Regions from separate parts of the Rhodoferax sp. RT5P35 genome, predicted to be linked through region 1. Evidence: predicted binding sites of a transcription regulator. Region 1 holds the regulator's gene; the other holds the start of a gene.
What was found. Region 1 encodes FNR, which switches genes on or off when oxygen is low (the NO sensors DNR and NnrR bind a similar motif). Its sites were predicted from a motif close to TTGATNNNNATCAA; they were not measured.
Positions count from the first base shown of each region.

Region 1 (3,408 bases):
CGCGAGCAGGTATGCAAGTACATGTGCCCCTACGCCCGCTTTCAGAGCGCCATGTTCGACAAGGACACGCTCATCGTCAGCTATGACGCCAACCGGGGTGAGCCGCGCGGTGCCCGTTCCCGCAAAGCCGACCCTGCGGCGCTGGGCCTGGGGTCGTGCGTGGACTGCACCCTGTGCGTGCAGGTCTGCCCCACCGGCATCGACATCCGCCAGGGCCTGCAGTACGAGTGCATCAACTGCGCGGCCTGTGTGGACGTGTGCGATGGGGTGATGGACAAAATGGGCTATGCCCGCGGCCTGATCCGCTTTGCCACCGAGAACGGCATGGCCGGGGGCTGGACGGCCCGCCAGATCCTGCGCAGGGTGCTGCGGCCCCGGGTGCTGGTTTACACCGCGCTGCTATGGACCCTGATGCTGTGCCTGGGCATCAGCCTGGCACTGCGCACCCCGCTGAAGGTGGACGTGGTGCGCGACCGCGCCGCCCTGTCGCGCATTGTGGCCGGGGGCCAGCTAGAGAACGTTTACCGCCTGCAGGTGATGAACGCCACCGAATCGCCCCAGCGCTACACGCTATCGGCCCACGGGCTGGACGGGCTGGCCGGATTGGAAGTTGCATCGGAAACCGAGGTGGAGGTGGGTGCCGTGCAGTCGCGCTGGGTGGCGGTGCGCCTGCACATCCCCTATGGCTCGGCCACGCCGGGTTCGCACCCGGTGGTGTTTGACATCGCCAGTGCCGACGGCAAAGACCGCGTATCCGAGAAATCCACGTTTATCGTGCCCCGCTAATTACTCACCCCCAGGCTGCAGTGCTTCGCATCTTTCGCCAACCCCCCTCGAACCGGTTTACCAAAACCGATTCGACACGCAGGGGGCAACACCAGCAGCCGGGCATTGCCAGTTCTGCGGTGTTTCTGGAAAGTGTGCGTTCTGCCCGCATGCTGGGTGGGGAATAGCTAGATGCCTTGTTCACATTAAGGAGAAAGTCCATGTCTGAAAAAACTTCGCAACCCTGGTGGAAATACGGCCACGTGTGGCTGGTCATCTCCGGCCCGCTGATCGTGGTGGTAGCCGCTCTTGTTACGGCCTGGCTGGCCTTCACCCGGCAAGATCCGGTGCTGGCGCAGGACTATTACCGCCAGGGCCTGGAGATCAACAAGACGCTGGCCCTGCAGGGCACCCTGGCCCCAGCCGAGCAAGCGCGCAACCACGCCGCCACGCCCCCCGGCGCGGTGCGGCAGAAGTAGGCGGGCAGCATGGCAGTACAACGCATCACCAGTGTGCTGTGGTCGGGATTTTTGGGCGCTTGTTTGCTGGAGGGTCTGGTGTTTGCGGTGGTGGACCCTAGCAGCTTGCACTGGCTGGGCCAGCCGCTGGACCTGTCACGCCAGGGCGTGTACAGCCTGTCTTTCTTTGCCTTCTGGGCCGTGGCGGCAATGATCAGCAGCCTGACCCTGCTGGTAGGCTAGCCGGTAGGCGCTGCAACTATAAACAGGGCTGAAGATTAACGATGCGCTTCAAGGCCTCGGCATCGAGGATGCGGATGTGGCGCTGTTTGACCTCCACCATCCCGTCCTCGGCAAACTTGGAGAAGGTGCGGCTCACCGTTTCCAGCTTCAGGCCCAGGTAGCTGCCGATCTCTTCGCGCGTCATGCGCAGCACCAACTCCAGCGGTGAGAAGCCGCGCGCATGCAGGCGCTGCACCAGGTTCAGCAAAAAAGCCGCCAGCCGCTCCTCTGCCCGCATGCTGCCCAGCAGCAGCATCACGCCGTGCTCGCGCACGATTTCGCGGCTCATGATCTTGTGCACATGGCGCTGCAGGGCGTTGACCTCGCGCGACAGTTCTTCGATGCGGTCAAACGGCATCTCGCAGACCTCGGCATCCTCCAGCGCCACCGCGTCGCAGGTGTGCTGGTCGTTGACGATGCCGTCCAGCCCGATGATCTCACCCGCCATCTGAAAACCCGTGACCTGGTCGCGCCCGTCCTCGGTGGTGATGGAGGTTTTGAAAAACCCGGTGCGGATAGCGTACAGCGCGGTAAACGCCTCGCCATTGCGGAACAGCGTGGCCCCGCGTTTGACCTTGCGGCGCACGGCCACCAGATCGTCTATACGGTTTAACTCGTCTTGGTTCAGGCCCAGTGGCATGCACAGCTCACGCAGATTGCAGTTCGAGCAGGCAACTTTGATGGCGATAGGGGTCATGCGCGCAGTAGGGGCTTTTGTAAACAACCATTCTCGCCACAAGCATCTGCAGGCGGCTTGATCTAGGTCAAGTAAGGCGTGCGTCCTTCGCGGCACAGTGCATAGATGCAACCAAAGCGCTTTTTATGACCTGTGTTTCGACTGAACTTTTAAAGCGCTTTGACGTGCCGGGGCCGCGCTACACCTCCTACCCCACCGCCGACCGCTTCGTGGAAGCCTTCCGCGGCGAGGACTACGCCCGCGCCCTGCGCCTGCGCCGGGACACCGCCACCGCTCTGCCGCTGTCGCTCTACGTGCACATCCCGTTTTGCGAATCGCTGTGCTACTACTGCGCCTGCAACAAGATCATCACCAAGCGCCACGAACGCGGCGCGGCCTACCTGCAGTACCTGGAGCGCGAAATGGCCCTGCACACCGCCCAGCTCGGCACGGGCCGGGTGGTCAGCCAGTTGCACCTGGGCGGCGGCAGCCCCACGTTTTTGAGCGATGACGAACTGGCCCAGCTGATGGCCCTGCTGCGCCGCCACTTCAGCCTGGCCCCGGGCGGCGAATACGCCATCGAGGTCGATCCGCGCACCGTGGATGCCACACGGCTGGCGGCCCTGGCGGCGCTGGGCTTCAACCGCCTGAGCTTTGGCGTGCAGGATTTCGATGCCGACGTACAAAAGGCCGTGCACCGCGTGCAGCCCGCCGAGCAGGTGTTTGGGCTGGTGGCCGAAGCCCGCCGCTTAGGCTTCGAATCCATCAACACCGACCTGATCTACGGCCTGCCGCGCCAAACACCCACCTCGTTTGCCCACACGCTGGAGCAGATCGTGGCGCTGCGCCCCGACCGTATCGCCCTGTACGCCTACGCCCACCTGCCCGAGCGCTTCAAGCCGCAGCGCCGCATCCTCAACGCCGAGCTGCCCAGCGGCGCGGCCAAGCTGGCCATGCTGTCGCAGGCGCTGGACGCGCTCATCGGCGCGGGCTACGTTTACGTGGGCATGGACCATTTCGCCCTGCCCAACGACGCGCTGGCCGTGGCCAAGCGCCAGGGGCGGCTGCACCGCAACTTCCAGGGCTACAGCACCCAGCCCGACTGCGACCTGGTCGGCCTGGGCGTGTCGGCCATTGGCCGCATCGGCCCCACCTACAGCCAGAATGCCAAGACCCTGGAGGCCTACTGCGACATGATCGACCAGGGCCAGCTGCCGGTGGTGCGCG
Region 1 covers NZ_JBWMAX010000004.1:117,260-120,667, reverse strand. The annotation lists gene ccoG (cytochrome c oxidase accessory protein CcoG) at 1-786, shown strand, start outside; gene AC097L_RS07205 (FixH family protein) at 987-1,244, shown strand; gene AC097L_RS07200 (hypothetical protein) at 1,254-1,466, shown strand; gene fnr (fumarate/nitrate reduction transcriptional regulator Fnr) at 1,483-2,202, opposite strand; gene hemN (oxygen-independent coproporphyrinogen III oxidase) at 2,328-3,408, shown strand, end outside.

Region 2 (3,408 bases), 130 kb from region 1:
CTGACCGGCGAAACCCTGCGCAACGACATGCTGGAGCTGTGGGATGGCGACCAGATCCCCACCAAGGGCATCCTGATCGTCTCGCACAACATCGAAGAAGCCGTGATGATGGCCGACCGCATCATTATTCTGGCCAGCGACCCCGGCCGTATCCGCGATGAAATCAGCATCGACCTGCCGCGCCCGCGCGATGCGGATTCGGTGGAGGTGCGGGCGCTGATCGACGAGGTCTACGGCCTGATGACCCAGCGCCCCACGCAAGAGGCCACCGCGGGTGCCTCGGCCACCGCGCACCTGGGCTACCGCCTGCCCGAAACCGACATCAGCCGCATCGAGGCGGTGCTGGAGCTGCTGGCCGATCCCCCGTTCGACGGCCACGCCGATCTGCCGCAGCTGGCCGAAGAGTCAGAGCTGGCCGATGAAGAGCTGTTCCCCACCTACGAAGCGCTGGGCCTGATGGGCCTGGCCCATGTGGACAAGGGCGACATCGTTCTTACAGCCCTGGGCCGCCACTATGTGGATGCCGACCAGGCCCGGCGGCAGGAGATTTTCGGCCAGCAGCTGCTGACCCACGTGCCCCTGGCAGCGCATATCCGGCGCAACCTGGAGTCCGAGTCCAGCGGCACCCTGTCGGAGAAGCGCTTCCTGGACTTGCTGGAAGAGTTCATGGACGCAGTGGAAGCCAAGCGCGTACTGGAAGTGGCCATCGAATGGGGCCGCTACGGCGAGGTCTATGGCTACGATTACCACACCGGTCGGCTTACGCTGCCCGAGAAGTCGGAAACCTGAGTTTGCTATTGAATAAAGAGCTACTGGCGTAGGTAGAACCTGCGCCAAGTGCCGATTTAATACGCAGATTCAACGACAAAAATACTAGAACTTCCAGCCCAGCCCGATGCCGAACAACACCGGGTCGACCTTGAAGGTGCCCAGCTTGGCACCGCCAGCCGCCACGTCGGTGCGGATATAGACCTTCTTCAGGTCGAAGTTCAGCACCAGGTTGTGCGCCAGCGGGATGTCCACACCCACTTGCAACGCGGGGCCGAAGCTGTTGCGGTCCACGGTCACACCTGCGGGCAGGTCCACCGCGCTCAGGCGGGTGTAGTTCAGGCCTGCGCCCACGTAAGGCGTAAAACCGGCTTGGGGCGCGTGGTATTGCAGCGTTAGCGTGGGCGGCAGGTGTTTGAAGCTGCCGATGGGGGTGCCGCTCGCGCTCAGCGTCTGCTTTTGCGGCACGGTCAGCACCAGTTCGGCAGCAATGTTGGGGGTGAAGAAATAGCTGATGTCCAGTTCGGGCAGCCACTTGTTGTTAATGGACAGTGCCAGCGGCGTCGTGTCGCCATTGGCGCTGTCCAGGTGCACGGCACGGGCGCGTACCAGCCAGGGGCCAGGGGTGCTGGACTGGGCCAGGGCGGCGGTGGACAACAGGGCGCAGAGGACCGCGGCGATCATTGGTTTTTGCATGCTCTTCTTTCAATCAGCGTTCAATCAGGTTGTGGGAACATCCCACCCCTTGATTACAGAAGAGCGTGCGCCTTCGGACTTTGCGCGGCATCAAACTGGGCGCACACCCGGTTTGCGGCAGATCAAGAGTCCACCCGGTTCAGGTATTTTCAAACGCTTTGTGGGCGTGGCGTGCTGGTCGCCTGGCCCTGGAAGTCGGTCCAGCAATGGCGCGTGAAGTCGTACAGCTTACAGGCGCGCGCGGTGTCGAAGTACCAGCGCCACGAGAAGCGCTGCACCACGATGCGCCCGGGCAGCAGCTCTTCCAGTTTGGCCTGCGCCATCTTGAGCTTGTACAGCGGGATACTCATGTCCACGTGGTGGGCGGTGTGCTCCATGATGTGGTGCACCAGCGCGCCGATCTGCAGCGGGAAGGTCAGGTGCACCGTGGTGGACACAAAGGGCTGGGCCCGCAGCCATACCGCCCGGTCGTCGTGCCACGACACCTTGACGTGCGTGTGGTGGCCGTAGATCACAAAGCCCATCATGTTGAACCAGAAGAACATCGGTACGGCAAAGCCCAGCAACAGCAGCAGCGCCACCGACTGGCCGGTAGCCCAGGCGGCCACGGCCAGCGCCGCCATCCATACCAGGGCAAAGGCGCTGACCAAAATGCAATCCCAGGTGAAGATGGCGCGGTTGGTATTGCCCATCTGCGATTGGGGCGGGAACATCATCTTTTTGCCCCAGATCTCGACCAGGTAGTACAGGCCCGGCCCCCAGCCGCTGCGGTAGATGCGCTGCAGCAGCTTGCCCACCGGTGACAGCGCAGCGTATTCAGCCTGCGTCAGCGGGGCCCAAACAAAATCCACTCCCTTGAGGTTGGTAAAGCCGTGGTGCACCACGTTGTGGCCCACGTCCCACAGGCTGTAGGCGGTGAGTGAAGGCAAAAATGCGATGCGCCCCAGCCATTTGTTCAGGCGGCGGTGCGGGGTCAGGCTTTGGTGGCAGCCGTCGTGGCCGATGACAAACAAGCGCCCCACCACAAAGCCCGCCACCAGCCCGCACAGCAGCTTGGCCCACACCGATGCCAGCAGCACCGTACCGGTCAGCAGCGCGCTCAGCACCGCGTAATCCAGCGCCAACAGCAGCAGCGCCCGCAACGTGGTGCGCTGCGACAGCGGAACCAGCCAGGAACGGATCACCTTGCGGTGGGGCAGCGGTGCGCCGGGGGCCAACGGTGCAGGGTCCGGTGCGGAACGGGGGTTTTCAATCGAAGAAGACATGGCAAAACACGGTAAACGTGGAGTTCGTGTGGATGAATTGCCTAGCGGAGCCGGGGGCCGCGCATGGGTACGCAAATCAGTTGCCGCGATGCTATGTGCGCTGCGCGGCGGCGGTACTGACGCAGATCAAAGCATTTGCAGCGCCTGAGACCGATGTAACTTTGTACCATGGCCCTATGCCATCGGCACAACTAGGGTTTTCATGCTTGTCTTGTAACCTTTTAGTAACTATTTTCGTGTGAAAATAGAAACTAAATTACAACGGAGACTTTTGTCATGCCCCGCCTTGCTACCAAAATTGTTGCCACCCTTGGCCCTGCTTCCAACTCCCCGGAAATTCTGGAACAGCTGATCCGGGCGGGTGTCAACGTAGTGCGGCTGAACTTCAGCCACGGCAAGGCACAGGACCACATCGACCGGGCCATGATGGTGCGCGAAGCCGCCAAGCGTGCGGGTGTGGAAGTGGCCATCATGGCCGACCTGCAAGGCCCCAAGATCCGCGTTTCCAAGTTTGCCGAAGGCAAGGTCATGCTGGAGCCGGGCCAGAAATTTGTACTGGATGCCGCCCGCACCGAACCCGGCGACATCCATGGCGTGGGTCTGGACTACAAAGAGCTGCCCCGTGAAGTCAAGGCGGGCGATGTGCTGCTGCTCAATGACGGCCTGATTGTCATGACGG
Region 2 covers NZ_JBWMAX010000004.1:246,427-249,834, reverse strand. The annotation lists gene AC097L_RS07800 (ABC transporter ATP-binding protein) at 1-789, shown strand, start outside; gene AC097L_RS07795 (OmpW/AlkL family protein) at 874-1,464, opposite strand; gene AC097L_RS07790 (fatty acid desaturase) at 1,614-2,729, opposite strand; gene pyk (pyruvate kinase) at 3,006-3,408, shown strand, end outside.
Region 2: the regulator FNR is predicted to act here: its motif matches at 1,577-1,590, upstream of AC097L_RS07795 (OmpW/AlkL family protein).